Regions from separate parts of the Bradyrhizobium sp. USDA 4353 genome, predicted to be linked through region 4. Evidence: predicted binding sites of a transcription regulator. Region 4 holds the regulator's gene; each other region holds the start of a gene.
The links. Region 4 encodes PhoB, which activates phosphate uptake and scavenging genes when phosphate is short. Its sites were predicted from a motif close to TGTCATNNANCTGTCAT; they were not measured.
Positions count from the first base shown of each region.

Region 1: the regulator PhoB is predicted to act here: its motif matches at 2,566-2,582, upstream of phnF (phosphonate metabolism transcriptional regulator PhnF).
Region 2: the regulator PhoB is predicted to act here: its motif matches at 1,604-1,620, upstream of ppk2 (polyphosphate kinase 2).
Region 3: the regulator PhoB is predicted to act here: its motif matches at 2,357-2,373, upstream of ACVILH_RS26510 (RNA degradosome polyphosphate kinase).

Region 1 is NZ_JBSSGB010000001.1:3,657,475-3,661,682, reverse strand. Features, by position in the region: gene ACVILH_RS16340 (alpha-D-ribose 1-methylphosphonate 5-phosphate C-P-lyase PhnJ) at 1-331, opposite strand, end outside; gene ACVILH_RS16335 (carbon-phosphorus lyase complex subunit PhnI) at 328-1,431, opposite strand; gene phnH (phosphonate C-P lyase system protein PhnH) at 1,435-2,046, opposite strand; gene phnG (phosphonate C-P lyase system protein PhnG) at 2,046-2,501, opposite strand; gene phnF (phosphonate metabolism transcriptional regulator PhnF) at 2,619-3,344, shown strand; gene ACVILH_RS16315 (phosphodiesterase) at 3,378-4,208, opposite strand, start outside.
Region 2 is NZ_JBSSGB010000001.1:5,989,460-5,993,667, reverse strand. Features, by position in the region: gene ACVILH_RS27215 (IS4 family transposase) at 1-415, opposite strand, end outside; gene ppk2 (polyphosphate kinase 2) at 628-1,554, opposite strand; gene ACVILH_RS27205 (acetamidase/formamidase family protein) at 1,663-2,604, opposite strand; gene ACVILH_RS27200 (YdcF family protein) at 2,735-3,523, shown strand; gene ACVILH_RS27195 (tetratricopeptide repeat protein) at 3,520-4,208, opposite strand, start outside.
Region 3 is NZ_JBSSGB010000001.1:5,844,645-5,848,852, forward strand. Features, by position in the region: gene purM (phosphoribosylformylglycinamidine cyclo-ligase) at 1-857, opposite strand, end outside; gene ACVILH_RS26500 (CDP-alcohol phosphatidyltransferase family protein) at 1,015-1,569, shown strand; gene ACVILH_RS26505 (HdaA/DnaA family protein) at 1,627-2,304, shown strand; gene ACVILH_RS26510 (RNA degradosome polyphosphate kinase) at 2,443-4,208, shown strand, end outside.
Region 4 is NZ_JBSSGB010000001.1:3,363,682-3,367,889, reverse strand. Features, by position in the region: gene ACVILH_RS14795 (HoxN/HupN/NixA family nickel/cobalt transporter) at 1-158, opposite strand, end outside; gene ACVILH_RS14790 (trypsin-like serine protease) at 341-1,657, opposite strand; gene phoB (phosphate regulon transcriptional regulator PhoB) at 1,799-2,506, opposite strand; gene phoU (phosphate signaling complex protein PhoU) at 2,523-3,239, opposite strand; gene pstB (phosphate ABC transporter ATP-binding protein PstB) at 3,271-4,092, opposite strand; gene pstA (phosphate ABC transporter permease PstA) at 4,089-4,208, opposite strand, start outside.

The DNA of each region.
Region 1 (4,208 bases), 290 kb from region 4:
CGGGAATGCGGTGACGCGTCTGGATCACGGTCGCGGCATCCGTCGATGTCGTGGTCTCGACGCCCGCCGTCTTGGCGAAGAACTTGCGGATCGAGATCGCATTGGTGGTGTCGTCCGAGCCCTGGTCGATGACCTTGAGCACGTCCTCAGGCCCGAGGATGGCCGCGGTGACCTGGACACCGCCCGTGCCCCAGCCATAGGGCATCGGCATCTCGCGGCTTGCGAACGGCACCTGATAGCCGGGGATCGCGATGGCCTTGAGGATGGCGCGGCGGATCATCCGCTTGGTCTGCTCGTCGAGATAGGCGAAGTTATAGGTCGGCGCGTTCATTCCGCAGCCTCCTTCAGCGCGGGAGCGGCATTGGTCTCGGCAAACTCCTGGCGCAGCTTGCGCAGCAGGCCAAGCTCGGACTGGAAGTCGACGTAATGCGGCAGCTTCAGGTGCTCGACGAAGCCGGTCGCCTGGACATTGTCGGAGTGCGACATCACGAACTCCTCATCCTGCGCCGGCGCCACCACATCCTCGCCGAGCTCGCGCGCGCGGAGCGCGCGATCGACCAGCGCCATCGACATCGTCTTGCGCTCGCTCTGGCCGAACGCCAGCCCATAGCCGCGGGTAAAACACGGCAGCTCGGTCGCGGAGCCCTTGAACTGATTGACCATCTGGCATTCGGTCAATTCGATCGACCCGAGCGTCACCGCGAAGCCGATTTCCTCCGCAAAGAATTCGACCTCGACCTCGCCGAAGCGGATCTCGCCGGCGAACGGATGATTGCGGCCATAGCCGCGCTGGGTCGAATAGCCGAGCGCCAGCAGAAAGCCCTCGTCGCCGCGCGCGAGATTCTGGAGCCGCAGATCGCGGCCGGCCGGAAAGCTCAGCGGATCGCGCGTGAGATCGCCAACCGGCGCATCGGCCTCGGCGGCAGGAGACGGCTCGATCAATCCATCCTGCCCGAGGATGTCGGTGACGCGCGGCATCGGAACATCGGACGTGGCGGCGATAGCCGGCTCTTCCGGTTCGCCGCCCTGCGCCAGACCAGGATCGAGCAGCCGATGCGTGTAGTCGAAGGTCGGACCAAGCACCTGCCCGCCCGGAATGTCCTTGAAGGTCGAGGAGACCCGTCGCTGCACGCGCATCGCGCCGGTGTCGACCGGCTCCGTCGCCCCGAAGCGGGGCATCGTCGCGCGGAAGGCGCGCACCAGGAAGATCGCCTCGATCAAATCGCCGCGCGCTTGCTTGATGGCGAGCGCGGCCAGCTCACGGTCATACAGCGAGCCCTCGCTCATGACGCGATCGACAGCCAGCCCGAGTTGCTCGGAGATCTGCGCCAGCGACAGCTCCTGCACGCTCCTGTCACCACGGCGCTCATGCGCCAGCAGCCGGTGCGCATTCTCGATGGCGCGCTCGCCGCCCTTTACCGCCACATACATGCGTCAAACTCCCGAGGATGCGAGGCGCGTCGTGCGCGGGATGGCGACCAGCGCGCGATCGTCGACCAGGATCACATCGACGCCGCGCGGAAACAGCGCTTCGTTGATGGACAGCCGCGCGAACAGATCCGTCGGCTCGATCGTCGCTGTCAGCGCCGTGGTGCCGTCGATGCCTGGGCCACGCAGATGAAATGTCTCGCCCACGGACAGGCTCGGGACCTGCATGATCAAAGTCGTCGAGCGGTCGGGATACTCGGGCGTCCCCAGCGCGAACGAGGCGAGGTCCGGCAGCGCTGCAGGCTCCGCGACTAGCGCGAAGCTCGCTGCGTCCGGCCGCGCGACGATCGGCGCGCCGGTGTGAAACTTCAGCCACGCACTGACATCCGGCACGCTTGCGAAAGCCTGATCCAGCCAGACAGGCGTATCCTGATCAAGCAATGTGAGCGCGATGGCCGCAACGCCCGCCATCATCGAGGACGGGCGACCGACCTCATCGTCGACCACCATCACCTGCCCCGGTCGCGCCATCGCCTCCATGACGAGGCGGAAGGTCGATTGCGCCGACAGAACCTTGTCGGCGAACCCAGGCTGCAGCTCGATCGTCGTCGCCGCCATCAGCCTTCTCCCCGCACCATGGTGTAGAAGTCCACCCGCGTCGCGGCAGCCTCGGCCGCGCTCCGCTGCTGGTCCGCCTGCATCTGTGCGCGCAGCGGAGCCACGACCTTGGCCTCGATCGCCTGGGCGTACTCAGCCGATTGCAGCAGGGCATCACACAGCGCGATCAGCCGCGCTTTCTCATTGTCGCGACCGAGCACATAGCCGAACCCGACCTGGCCGCTGTCGAGCCGCACGGCGGCACGGGACACGGTCGCCTCGCCGAGATTGAACGGTGCGCCGTCGCCACCGATCCGACCACGCACCATCACGAGCCCGCTCTCGGCGGCCCGGAGCTCGCGATGCGGCGGCACCGTGAACTCGGCCATCCGCGCTTCGATTTCAGCCGAAGAGACATGCGCGAGCACGCGCATCGCCCCTTTCCGCCTGTCTTGCAACGCCGTGTCACCACTCATGGCCGTTCCGATCTTGCCGGGCTCAAGTTGTCTATGATAATAGACAACTTGATAAGAGGACGCCATGACTGTTTGATGACATGGCCGTGATTTTCGGATGGGCTGGTTGGAGCGGCGATGAGCATTGAGGACGCCGGATCGGGCGTGGCGCTGTGGCGGCGCGTGGCTGATGGCATCGAGCGCGAGATCGCCGAAGGCCGTTTCGCGGCGGGGACGCGGCTGCCCGGCGAGACCGAGATCGCCGAGAGCTATCGCGTCAATCGCCACACGGTGCGGCGTGCGCTCGCGACCTTGGCCGAGCGCGGGCTGGTGCGCGCGGAGCGCGGCAGCGGCACCTATGTCGAGGCCCCTCGCCTGTCCTATCCGCTGCGCTCACGGACGCGCTTCTCCGAGATCGTCGGCGCCGGCGGCCGCGAGCCGCGCGGACAATTGATCGCGGCGTCCGAGGAGCCGGCGACGCGCGAGCTCGCACGCGCCTTGGGATTGAAGACGGGCGCGCCGCTGGTGCGCATCGAGGCCTTGCGCTTTGCCGACAAGACGCCGATTTGCGTCAGCACCTCGTTTCTGTCGGCCGAGCGGTTTCCGGATGCTGGCCGCATCTTCGCCGCTGTGCGCTCCATGACGGCGCTGCTGGCGCATTACGGCATTCGCGACTATCGCCGCGGCTCGACGCGCATCACGGCCGCGATCGCGGACGCCAGCGACGCCGCGCGGCTCGATCTCGCGCTGGGGCGTCCCGTGCTGGTCGTCGACAGCACCGACATCGATGCCGACGGCACGCCGCTGGTCAGCAAGCGCTCGCGCTTTGCTGCGGAGCGCGTCACCTTCGAGGTGGAAAGTTGATCGGCCTCGGCAGCGGAGTCGAAGACGGCGCAATCAGTCGATCAACGACCCATCAGTGTTGAAGAACGGGTGCGGGCCGTCGAAGTCGCCGATCGGCACCTGATGCGTCACGATCGTTCCGAACTCAGGCCCGGCAAACCAGGTGTGAAGATGGAAGGCCGGCGGCTCGACCTTGAAGGCAGGTGGGCGAAGCGCTGCAAGGTCAAGATCGACGGCGTGGTTCGGCGCGGGACAGATCGTGCAGGGAACGCCGGCAAAGCGCGTCAGCGCAGCGCGATGCACATGGCCGGAAGCGATCAGTTGCACCCGCGGATGGCGACGCACGATGGCCGCGAGCTCGTCGGCATTGCGCAGATTCTGCCGGTCCATGTGCCAGATCCCGGCGGCGAACGGCGGGTGATGCAGGAACAGTAGAGCCGGCCGCTCAGTGCTGGCGGATAGCGTTGCCTCGAGCCAGCGGAGACTATGCGGCTCGAGCTCACCATGGGGATGGCCGGGGACGCTGGAATCGAGCAGCAGCAGATCGAGGTCGGCCAATTGCACGTGCCGGTTCAGCGGACCTGAAGTGGCCTCGTAAGAATGATCGGGGAATGCAGCGCGCATCAACTCGCGCGAATCGTGGTTGCCGGGAATGGCGACGAACGGCAGCTTCAGCTCGGCGAGCAGGCTTTTGAGATGGGTGTACTCCTCGGCGGATGGCGTGTCGGCGAGATCGCCGGAGATCACCACGAGATCGATCCTGGGCGCGAACCGGTTGAGCTCATCGATGCAGCGGGACAGCGCCTGCGCGGTGTCGACCCGGCGATAGGCGAGCCGCCCGGGCGCCTTGATGTGCAGGTCGGAAATCTGCGCGATGGTGACCGG
Region 2 (4,208 bases), 2.6 Mb from region 4:
CGCTGTGAATGCGCCAGACCTCGTTCTTGGTCTTCTCCTGCCGGCCCTTCTTCGGCACCGTGGTCGCATCGATGATACGGATCAGACGACCTTGGCTCCTCCGGGGAGCTGCGGAGGCAAGGACCTGCCCCACCAGCAGCGCCAACCAATCCCCGCACTGGCGCAAGCGATAGAGCAGAGCCACGTTGGAGACGTCGACCAAGCCCACCGACGTCGCCCAGGCCGCAGTCAACCGCAGTCCTCGCTCCCCGAGGCAATAGGCCAAAATTAATCGCAGCAGATCGACTGCATTGCGGATCTCTCGCGGCCGCACGAAAGCTCTCGTCTCGCGCGCCGTATGGTCCAGAGCCTGTGGCCCGCCAAGCCGGGCCACTAGGCTCGTCCAATCTTGGTTCACAAGCCCATCACGTCTCATTCCATGTTGGAATCACAACTGATTCTTCGTCGCAAGCCTATTTTAGCGCCTATGGGGCTTGACCCGGGACCCATAACCACAGGGGGGGTTGGTGCGTGCAAGTCCGACCACATCGCGTCACGACTGCGGCCGGTGGCTATGGGTCCCGGGTCAAGCCCGGGACGACAGCGGAGCGAAGCGGTGCCCACCGCATCGCGCCGCTCCACACCACCTCAATACAGCGACGGCACGTACAGCTCCGGCGGGATCTGCTCGCGGCGATAGTCCGGGCTGCGGACGCGCTCGGGCAGGATGACCGGCTCGTGCTGCACTTCGCCGTAGGGAATCTGGCTGAGGAGGTGCGAGATGCAGTTGAGCCGCGCGCGCTTCTTGTCGACTGCCTCGACCACCCACCACGGCGCCTCCGGGATGTGCGTCCGGTGCAGCATCTCCTCCTTGGCCTTGGTGTACTGCTCCCAGCGGCTGCGCGCCTGCACGTCCATCGGGCTGAGCTTCCACTGCTTGAGCGGATCGTGGATGCGCATCAGGAAGCGGAACTGCTGCTCCTCGTCGGTGATCGAGAACCAGTACTTGATCAGGATGATGCCGGAGCGCACCAGCATGCGCTCGAACTCGGGCACGGAGCGGAAGAACTCCTCGACCTGGTCCTCGGTGCAGAAGCCCATCACGCGCTCGACGCCGGCGCGGTTGTACCAGGAGCGGTCGAACAGCACGATCTCGCCGCCGGCCGGCAGATGCGTCGCATAGCGCTGGAAATACCATTGCGTGCGCTCGCGCTCGTTCGGCGCCGGCAGCGCGGCGACGCGGCAGACGCGCGGATTGAGCCGCTGGGTGATGCGCTTGATCGCGCCGCCCTTGCCGGCGGAATCGCGGCCCTCGAACAGCACGACGACCTTGAGCTTGTTGTGCTGGACCCAGTCCTGCAGCTTCACCAGCTCGCCCTGCAGCCGGAACAGCTCCTTGAAATACACTCGGCGGTCCATGCTCGGATGCGCCTGATGGCCGAGCTCGAGCCGGCGAAACTCGTCGAACTGGTCGTCGCCGAGCTCGAGCTCCAGCTCCTCGTCCATGCTGTCGCGGAAATCCTCGTCGATCAGCTCGCGCAGCGCGCGCTCGTCGGTGGTCTCGCGTTGGCTCATGCGTGTCATCCCCATGCTCGGTGTGGCCGCGCAAATTGCCTCGCGGCCTTTGACAGGGGTGTGACATGCGACCGCGACGCGATCGCCGCGGCCGGACCGGGCAGGGCCTCAGCCGTGCACGACCGACTTCGCGATCATGCAATGAATGCCCTTGGAGCCATTGACCGTCTGGGTCACGCGCAGGTCCGCCGCGAGGCTGCACAGCGTGTAGGCGTCCTCGCGCGAGAGGTTGCGCTTCTCGCCCAGCAGCACGATCATGTCGCGCAGCGCCTTCACCACGCACTGGTCGAGGTCCGGGTCCATCGCCATCGTCATGTAGTGCGTGGGCGTCTCGGCGCGCGGATAGTCGAAGCTGAGATCCTTGCGCACGGTGAGGCGGAAGCGGCCCTGCAGCGCCGTCTCGATCGCGGTGACGCAGACCTCGCCGTCGCCCTGCAAGCCATGCCCGTCGCCGCAGGAGAACAGCGCGCCCGGCACGAACACCGGCAGATAGAGCTTGGCGCCGGCGCCCAGCTCCTTGTTGTCGAGATTGCCGCCCATCGCGCGTGGGATCAGCGAGGTGATGCGGCCCCAGGCCGGCGGCGGTGCCACGCCCATCACGCCGAAGAACGGCGAAAGCCGCAGCTCCAGACCCCACGGCATCTGGCCGACCATGCGCTCGCGATCGAGCGGGATGTTCATCAGCCGGCTCTCGTGGAAATCGTCGGGCAGGGTGCCGGCCAGCGGCCGGATGAAATTGTAGCCCCAATCCTGCCGCAGCTGCACGTCGAGGATCTCGACCTCCAGCACGTCGCCGATCTCGGCGCCGCGCACCGCGACCGGCCCGGTCAGAATGTGGCCCGGCACCATCCGCTCGCTACGCGCGTGCACATCGAACAGCTCCGGCGGCACGTGGAATTTGCTGGTATCCGGCACCACGTCGGGCCCGCCGCTGATCGAATCGATCGTGACCTCGTCGCCGCTGTCGACCGTGAGCACCGGCTTCAGCCGGGATTCGAAGAAGCCCCAATGGCAGGTCTCGGGGCTGGCGGGCAGATGATGATGGGCCATGATGCTCTCATTGTTGCCGGTTTCGCGAAGAGCATAGCCCATCACATGGCGTTCGCAGAGAGATGGCAACGCATGGCGGCTGTCGTGTATGAGGGCGGCCGTGGCACCTCACCTCGCGCCGGAGCTTGGAATGTTCTTTGTGCTGTCGAAGACGCTCGGCCTGCTGGCGCTGCCGACCAATTTCATGATCGCGCTCGGCCTCCTCGGCGCTCTCCTGATGCTGACGCGGTTTGCCGTGATCGGCCGCAGGCTCGTGGTGTCGGCGATGCTGCTGCTGGCGATTGTTGGCCTCACCCCGCTCGGCAGCCTGATGCTGTATCCGCTGGAAAGCCGCTTCCCGAAATGGGACCCGGCGAACGGCGCCCCGGACGGCATCATCGTGCTCGGCGGTCCCGTCGATTCCGATCTCTCGGTGATGTACGGCATGCCGGTGACGGTCGCGGGCGCCGATCGGGTCATCCAGGCGGCGGTGCTGGCGCGGCGCTATCCGAATGCGCGAATCCTGTTCACGGGCGGCAGCGCCAACCTGATCGCGACCGAGGCCAAGGAGGCCGATGTCGGCGCCGAGATCCTGGAAAGCCTCGGCGTGCCCAAGGAGCGGCTGCTCCTGGAGCGGCAGTCTCGCAACACCTACGAGAATGCGATCTTCTCCAAGGCGATGATCTCTCCGAAGCCCGGCGAGCGCTGGCTGCTGGTCACCTCGGCCTATCACATGCCGCGCTCGGTCGGCCTGTTCCGCAAAGCGGGCTTCCCGGTCGAGCCCTATCCAGTGGATTGGCGCGTCGGCCGCGTGCTCGATGTCGACGGCATCTCGATGCTCGGCCTGCGCCGCGCCGATATCGCCGTGCGCGAATGGGTCGGCCTCTTGGCCTACCGCTTGCGCGGCCGCACCGACGATCTGTTTCCCGGCCCGACCTAAGGCGTTGGTGTGAAGGCGGCAGCCTTCGCCGCCAGCTCGCCGCGCACGCGCGCGACCACCGGCTCGAAGCGGCAGCCGGCATCCTGCCGGAACAGCCGTGCGCTCGGATACCACGGACTGTCGTCGCGATCCCGCAGCCAGCGCCAATCGGCGACATAGGGCAGCATGATCCAGGTCGGCCGTCCCAAGGTCGCGGCGAGATGCGCGGCGCTGGTGCAGACGGTCACCACGACGTCGAGGCACGACATCAAAGCTGCCGTCTCGGCGAAGTCGGTGAGATCAGTGGTGACGTCGCGGATGCGGCTCTGCTGCGCGAGCAGCGCCTTGTCCGCCGCCCGCAGCTCCTTTTGCAGGCTGATGAAATCAGCCTCGACATCGAGCAGCGGCAGCAGGGTCGACAGCGGCATCGAGCGGTTGCCGTCATTGGCCTGGTGCGGGTTGCCGGACCAGACGAGGCCGACGCGCAGCCGGTCGTGCGATCCCAGCCGCTGCTCCCAGACCGCGACGCGATCGGCCGGGGGAGGTGGCAAATAGCTCGCCGGCGGGATGGTGTCGAGCGTGGTGCCGAAGGCGAGCGGCAGGCTCATGATCGGGCAATGCATGTCGAACGCCGGCCGCTGCAGCTCCGGCGTGAAGGTAAGACATTGCGAGACGCCGTCGATCCCTGCCATCAGCCGCCGCAGCG
Region 3 (4,208 bases), 2.5 Mb from region 4:
TTGAACACCGGCAGCACCGGCAGGTGCGTGAGGTCGATCGAGACGCCGAGATGCTTCGGCAGCACGCGCGGAATGTTGTCGGTGAAGCCGCCGCCGGTGATGTGCGCCAGCCCCTTCACCGCGCCGGTCTCGCGGATCGCGCGCAGGCAGGACTTCACATAGAGGCGCGTCGGCGTCAGCAGCGCAGCGCCCAAGGTCAGCACGGGAGCGAACGGCGCCGGCGCATCGAAGCCGAGGCCCGACTGGGCGACGATCTTGCGCACCAGCGAGTAGCCGTTGGAATGCACGCCGGACGACGCCAAGCCGAGCACCACGTCACCCGCCGCGATATCCGGCGACGGCAGCAGGGTGCCGCGCTCGGCGGCGCCGACGGCGAAGCCGCCGAGATCGTAGTCGCCGTCCTTGTAGAGGCCCGGCATTTCCGCGGTCTCGCCGCCGATCAGCGCGCAGCCGGATTCCCGGCAGCCCTCGGCGATGCCGGCGACGATCGAGGCGGTCGCCTCGGGGTCGAGCTTGCCGCAGGCGAAGTAATCCAGGAAGAACAGCGGCTCGGCGCCCTGCACCACGAGATCATTCACCGACATAGCCACCAGGTCGATGCCGATGCCGCCATGCAGCCCGGTCTCGATGGCGATCTTGACCTTGGTGCCGACGCCGTCGGTGGCCGCCACCAGCACGGGGTCCTTGAAGCCGGCCGCCTTGAGGTCGAACAGGCCGCCAAAGCCGCCGATCTCGGCATCCGCCCCCGGGCGCGCGGTGGCGCGCACCATGGGCTTGATCAGATCGACCAGACGGTTTCCGGCGTCGATATCGACGCCCGAATCTGCATAAGTGAGCCCGTTCTTGCGCTCGGTCATGGTCAAAACCCCTAATCTGGCCGCTGGTTACGTCGGAATCCGGCTGCGCGCAATGGCTCGCAAGGGGCCCGTCCCCACCCTATCTAGGAACTGGACCGGTTCGCCACGCTTCGGCATCGGGTTGTCTGTTGATCGAGTTGTCGTTGGGACCAGCTGCGTGACCATTCCCCACTCCATCCCCAACCTGATTACGCTCGGCCGAATCCTGCTGGTGCCGATCGTGGTGTGGGCCATCGCGGCCGGCGAGATGGAGATCGCGTTCATCGTGTTCGTGATCGCAGGCGTCAGCGATGCCGTCGACGGCTTCCTGGCCCGGCGCTTCAACCTGCGCTCCGAGCTCGGCGCGCTGCTCGATCCGCTCGCCGACAAGGCGCTCCTGGTATCGATCTTCGTCACGCTCGGCATCTGGGGCGCCATCCCGCGTTGGATCGTCATCCTGGTGGTGTCGCGCGACATCATGATCGTGGCCGCTGTCATCGTCTCCTGGCTGTTCGACCGGCCGGTCGCAATGAAGCCATTGATGGTGTCGAAGCTGAACACCGGGGCGCAGGTCGGATTCGCCGCGCTCGTGCTGGCGTCGCTCAGCTTCGGCTTCGAGCCCAAGCCTTATGACAGCGTGCTGATGGTGCTGGTGACGGCCTTTACCCTCGTCTCTGTCGGGCTTTACCTGGTGGACTGGGTGCGGCACATGAACACCATCGAGGTGCGGTGAGCCGGCCCGCGCGCTTTCGCTCATCCCGCCGACGACACTGTACGGAGCACGTCACCCTTGGCCGGCCATATTCCCCCTCGTCAACTGGCCCTCGCCTTGCCGCATGCGGAGAGCCTGACGCGGGACAATTTTCTCGAAGGCCCCGGCAATGCCGCCGGGCTCGCGCTGGTCGATGCCTGGCCGGAATGGCCGGCGCGGACGATGTTCCTGGTCGGCCCGGACGGCTCGGGCAAGAGCCACCTCGCGGCGATCTGGGCCGAGCAGTCCGGCGCCCGCTCGCTGTCGGCGCATGCGCTGGAGGCGAGCGCCGTCCCGGGGGCCCTTGCCACCGGAGCGCTGGTGCTGGAGGACCTGACGACCGCCGATCTCGACGAGCGCGCTTTGTTTCACCTGCTCAACCTCGCCCGCCAGGACGAGGCCTTTGTGCTGATCACCGCGCGGGAGGCGCCGGCGAGCCTGCCGATCGCGCTGGCCGACTTGAGGTCGCGGCTGCGCGCCGTGCCGGTGGTGACGCTGCTGCCGCCCGACGACCAGTTGTTCCGGGCCCTGATCGTGAAGCTGGCCGCGGACCGGCAGCTGGCGATCGACGAGACGGTCGTGAGCTACCTCGCCAGCCGCATCGAACGCTCCTACGCGGCGGCCCGTCAGACCATTGCCCAGCTCGACCAGGAGTCGCTGCGGCTGGGGCGGCCCGTCACGCGGGCGCTGGCCGCCGAGCTGCTCCGCAGCGTGTGACCGCCGGACATCTTGACGACAGCCGTGGGCGGAACCTCAATGGTGCCGGCAACGTCATCCTTCTGTCATACGGGTTGCGCTACTGGTTCGCGCTTGCGCAAGTGATTTGGCGCCTGACCCAATTTGGATCGATTTCTGATGGACACCGAGCAAGCAACTGAAATTGCAGCACAAGAGCCGGTTGCGGCGGCCAAGCTTGAGATCGCCTCCAGCCCCGAGCGCTTCATCAACCGGGAGCTGTCCTGGCTGCATTTCAACCGCCGGGTGCTCGAAGAATCGGTCAATCCGCGCCATCCGGCGCTGGAGCGGGTCCGGTTCCTGTCGATTTCGGCCAACAACCTTGATGAATTCTTCATGGTCCGCGTCGCCGGTATCCGCGCCCAGGTGCGCGAGGGCATCGCGGAGCGCAGCCCCGACGGGCTGACGCCGCTGGAGCAGCTCAAGGTCATCAACGAAAGCGTCTCGCAGCTCGCGATCGACCAGCAGGCGATCTGGCGCGACCTGCGCAAGTTCCTCGCCGAGCTCGGCATCGTGCTGGTCGACGGCCAGGACGTCACCAAGACCGAGCGGGCCTGGATCGAGGATCACTTCCTCTCCAGCATCTTTCCGCTGCTGACGCCGCTGGCCATCGACCCTGCGCATCCCTTCCCGTTCATCCCGAGTCTCGGCTTTACGGTGGCGCTGCAGCTGACGCGCACATCGGACGGCAAGCCGATGAACGCGCTGATCCGCATGCCCGGCAAGATCGACCGCTTCATCCGCTTCCCCGGCGCCAAGGACGGCGTGATCCGCCTGATCACCTTGGAACAGGCGACCAGCCTGTTCATCGGCCGCCTGTTCCCCGGCTACACCGTCAAGGGCCAGGGCGCGTTCCGCATCATCCGCGACAGCGAGATCGAGATCGAGGAAGAGGCCGAGGATCTGGTGCGGCTGTTCGAGACCGCGCTGAAGCGCCGGCGCCGCGGCTCGGTGATCCGGCTCGAGATCGAGGCCAACATGCCGGAGGAGCTGCGCTTCTTCGTGCAGGATGCGCTGGCGACCACCGACGACGAGGTGTTCGTCGTCGACGGCGTGCTAGCAATGAACGAGCTGTCGCAACTCACCCGCGTCGACCGGCCCGACCTCGAATTTGCGCCCTACGTGCCGCGCCATCCCGAGCGCGTGCGCGACCATGGCGGCGACATTTTTGCGGCGATCCGGCAGAAGGATCTGATCGTCCACCACCCCTATGAATCATTCGACGTCGTCGTGCAGTTCCTGCAGCAGGCGGCGCGCGATCCCGACGTCGTGGCGATCAAGCAGACGCTGTACCGCACCTCCAACAACTCGCCGATCGTGCGCACCTTGGTGGAGGCGGCCGAGGCCGGCAAGTCGGTCACCGCGCTGGTCGAGCTCAAGGCGCGGTTCGACGAGGAGGCCAACATCCGCTGGGCGCGCGACCTCGAGCGCGCCGGCGTGCAGGTGGTCTACGGCTTCCTGCAGCTGAAGACGCATGCGAAGCTCTCGATGGTCGTGCGTCGCGAGGGCGGCAGCCTCACCACCTACGTGCACACCGGCACCGGCAACTATCACCCGGTGACCGCGCGCATCTACACCGACCTGTCCTACTTCACCTCGGACCCGGTGATCGGCCGCGACGTCACCCGGGTGTTCAACTACATCACCGGCTATGCCGAGCCGATCGACATCGAAAAGATGGCGGTGTCGCCGCTCACGCTTCGCAAGCGCATCATCGAGCACATCCATGGCGAGACCAGCTTTGCCCGCCAGGGCAAGCCGGCCGTGATCTGGATGAAGATGAACTCGCTGGTCGATCCCGACATTATCGACGCGCTGTACGAGGCCTCGCAGGCCGGTGTCTCGATCGAGCTGATCGTGCGCGGCATCTGCTGCCTACGTCCCGG
Region 4 (4,208 bases):
GCGGGCCGGTCGGCATAGAGCGCGAACGCCCAGGCCCAGGCGAGCGCGTTGGCGAGCACGAGGCCGGCCACGAGCGCCACGCTGCGCGCGCGGTCCGTGCGGAGCCGGGCCGCGAGCGCGGCGGCGGGCCGAGGATGATCAATTGGCAAAATCGTCATACTCGGACAGGAGAGCAAGACCCGCGCCAAAAGGCAAGCCTCGCGCTCCCGCGCGCAAATCCCGCTCGAATCAATCCTCGCGGCCTGGTCGAACCCGGATTGATCTCCTCGCTTGGCAACCGGCTATCCGGTCAAGCTCAAACATTGACCAGCCGACGACCAACTCTCTTCCTGCCTGCGCTTCACCGCGCCGAGGCGCTGTGCGCCGCGATCTCGCGCCGCACCGCAGCCTCGAACTGGCTGGCGGGCGCGGCGAACATCAGGCGGGTCTCCTCGTGGAACGCCGAGAAGATGCCGACCACGGCCGGCTCGCCGTTGATCTCGGCCAGGATCGGCGAGCCCGAATAGCCGAAATTGGCGAGGCAATGCACGGTCAGCAGACGGCCGTCCCGGGTCATGCCGGCGCTGCAATTCCTTTGCCCGGTCGGCGAATAGCGCCGCTCCTGGCCATAGCCGATCTCCGAGATCGTGCCGGCCTTGGTCGCGGCCGCGAGCTCGTCGCGGCTGACCGACTTCACCGGCACCGGCTTCGAGGGCAGCGCATCCTTCAGGATGATCAGCGCCCAATCGGCCGGCGAGCGGTCGGTCGACCATTGGTCGTGCTGGGTCGGGATGAAGTCGGGCGCCACGATCAGCTTGTCGGCGACCGACGATGCGGCAGGGGTTCCCTTGTTCAGGCCTGCCAGGAAATGGACGTTGCCGGGGCTGACCTGGGCGAGGCCGTTGAAGACGCAATGCGCCGCCGTCAGCACCACGCGCGGCGCCACCAGAGTGCCCGTGCACGAGCCTCCCGAGCTGAATTGCGCCTGAGTCACGACACCGATCGACGATGCCGGCCAGGAGGTGGGATCGACGACGTCGCCGAAATGCCGGTCGAGCCCGAGAAGCTGCTCGGCGCGCGGATTGGCAATGCCGGCATCGGCCGATTCCGGCTTCGCCCGCCACGCCGCGATAATCTGCTCGGCTTGACGCCGCTGTGCGTCGCTGAGCTTGATACGCTGGATCTCGCGGCCAGCCGACCTGACGCCGTTGCGGCCGGCCATCACCAGCCAAGCATAGCCCTGCACGACGTCCTGGGACATGACCTGGCCATCGAGCATCATCAGGCCGAGCATGTATTGCGACTGGGCAAAGCCCTGCGCGGCAGCGCGGTTGAACCAGCGCGCGGCTTCGCCGTGGTCACGGGCCGCGCCCTCGCCGTTGAAATAGGCGATGCCGAGATAGTGCTGGGCGATGGCGAGCCCCTGATCCGCAGCCTTGCGGTACCAGACCAGCGCCTCGGCCTGGTTGCGTGCGACGCCCACGCCGAAGGCCTGCATGAAGCCGAGATCGAATTGCGCCCGCGCATCACCCTTGCTGGCGAGCGGCTGCAACCGGCGCAACGCCGCTGCCGCCTGTCCGTTCGACGCCGCAGTCACGGCGTCCTCGAGCTCGGCGGCCGTGGCGCCCGCGAGGCTGCCGAGCAGCACGGCGAGACTTATGAGAAGGGTCTTGATCAAGGGCGTCCGCTGAGACCGAAACATCGGCTGCTCAGCAGGCACGATCAAGACGGCGGCGGCGTGGCGGAAAGCGGACCGCTTTGTCCTTAATCCGAGCCGCTCGGGTATCACCCCCGCTCCACCCGCAAGCCCGTTTATCCCTCAGGCCTGCTCCGACTTGGCGAAGCGATCATCGAGCGCATAGCCCGCGCCGCGCACGGTGCGGATCGGATCCTGCTCGCGGCCGGGATTGAGCAGCTTGCGCAGGCGGCCGATATGCACGTCGACGGTGCGCTCGTCGATATAGATGTCGCGGCCCCAGACGCTGTCGAGCAGCTGCTCGCGGCTGAAGACGCGGCCGGGATGCTCCAGGAAGAATTCGAGCAGCCGGTACTCGGTCGGGCCAAGATCGATCGGCCGGCCCGAGCGCGCCACGCGGCGCTTCTCGCGGTCGAGCTCGATGTCGCCATAGGACAACACGGTCGCCAGCCGCTCCGGGCTCGCGCGCCGCAGCAGGCCCTTCACGCGCGCCAAGAGCTCCGGCACCGAGAACGGCTTGACGATGTAGTCGTCGGCGCCGGTCGCGAGGCCGCGCACGCGCTCGCTCTCCTCGCCGCGCGCCGTCAGCATGATGATCGGCAGCTGCCGGGTCTCGGTCCGTGCCCGCAGGCGCCGGCACAGCTCGATGCCGGACAGTCCCGGCAGCATCCAGTCGAGCACGACGAGATCCGGCACGCGCTCCTTGAGCCGCGTGTCGGCCTCGTCGCCGCGCGCCACGGTCTCGACTTCGTAGCCTTCGGCTTCGAGGTTGTAGCGAAGGAGCGTCGTCAGCGCCTCCTCGTCCTCAACCACCAGAATTCGCGCGCCCATGTCTCAATCGTCTTTCTTAGTTGCCGGGGATCGTGGTCGCGAAGCTGGTCATGTCGCCCTTCGGGCGCTTGTCCATGATCTGCTGGCCCTCGATCATATAGAACACGGTCTCGGCGATGTTGGTGGCATGGTCGCCGATCCGCTCGATGTTCTTGGCGCAGAACATCAAATGGATGCAGAACGAGATGTTGCGCGGGTCTTCCATCATGTAGGTCAGGAGCTCGCGGAACAGCGAGGTGCAGATGGCATCGACCTCCTCGTCGCCCTTCCACACCGTCATCGCCGCCGGCAGGTCATGCGCCGCATAGGCGTCGAGCACGGTCTTGACCTGCGACTGAACGAGGTCGGTCATGTGCTCCAGGCCGCGGATCAGCTTGAGCGGATGGAAGTCGCTCTCGAGCGCCGCGACGCGCTTGCCGATGTTCTTGGCGAGGTCGCCGATGCGCTCCAGATCTGTGGCGACGCGCATGGCGCCGACGATCTCGCGCAAATCGACGGCCATCGGCTGGCGGCGGGCGATCGTCAGCACCGCACGCTCCTCGATGATGCGTTGCAGCTTGTCGACCTCGGCGTCGCCGGCGACCACCTTCTGGCCCAGCGCCACGTCGCGCCGCACCAGCGCATCGACGGAGTCGACGATCAGCCGCTCGGCGAGCCCGCCCATCTCGGACACCAGGCGGGTCAGATCCTGCAGATCGCTGTCGAACGCCTTGGCGGTATGTTCACTGGCCATGATGATCTCCTGAAAGGCAATGCTGTCGGCGTCAGCCGAACCGGCCGGTGATGTAATCCTGAGTCCGCCGATCGCTCGGCGAGGTGAAGATCTTGCTGGTGTCGTCGAACTCGATCAACTCGCCGAGATACATGAAGGCGGTCTTGTCGGAGACGCGCGCCGCCTGCTGCATGTTATGCGTCACGATCGCGATCGTGTAGCTCTCCGCGAGCTCCTGGATCAGCTCCTCGACCTTGGCGGTCGAGATCGGATCGAGCGCCGAGCACGGCTCGTCGAACAGGATCACCTCGGGGCGCACCGCCACCGTGCGGGCGATGCACAGGCGCTGCTGCTGGCCGCCCGAGAGCGACAGGCCGGAGGCGTTGAGCTTGTCCTTGACCTCGTTCCACAGCGCGCCGCCGCGCAGCGCCTTCTCGACGCGGTCGTCCATCTCGGACTTCGAGATCTTCTCATAGAGCCGGATGCCGAAGGCGATGTTCTCGTAGATGGTCATCGGGAACGGCGTCGGCTTCTGGAACACCATGCCGACTCGGGCGCGCAGCAGATTGAGATCGAGCTTGGGGTCGAGGATGTTGGTGTTGTCCAGCATCAGCTGGCCGACCGCGCGCTGGCCCGGATAGAGATCGTACATCCGGTTGAAGATGCGCAGCAGCGTGGACTTGCCGCAACCGGACGGGCCGATGAAGGCCGTGACGCGGTTGGTGCCGAGCGACAGATTGATGTTCTTCAGCGCGTGGTGATCGCCATAGTAGAAGTTCAGGTTGCGGGCGGTCACCTTGGCCGGCGCCTCCGGCAGCGACTTCGGAGGAATGGCGGCCGTCGGGCTGCTCACGGATACGGACATGTCGGTCATTTCGAGCTCCTCTCGGCGCCGAGGATGCGCGCGCCGATGTTCAGGGCCAGCACGGTCAATGTGATCAGAAGGGCGCCGCTCCAGGCCAGCTGTTTCCAGTAGGCATAGGGGCTCTG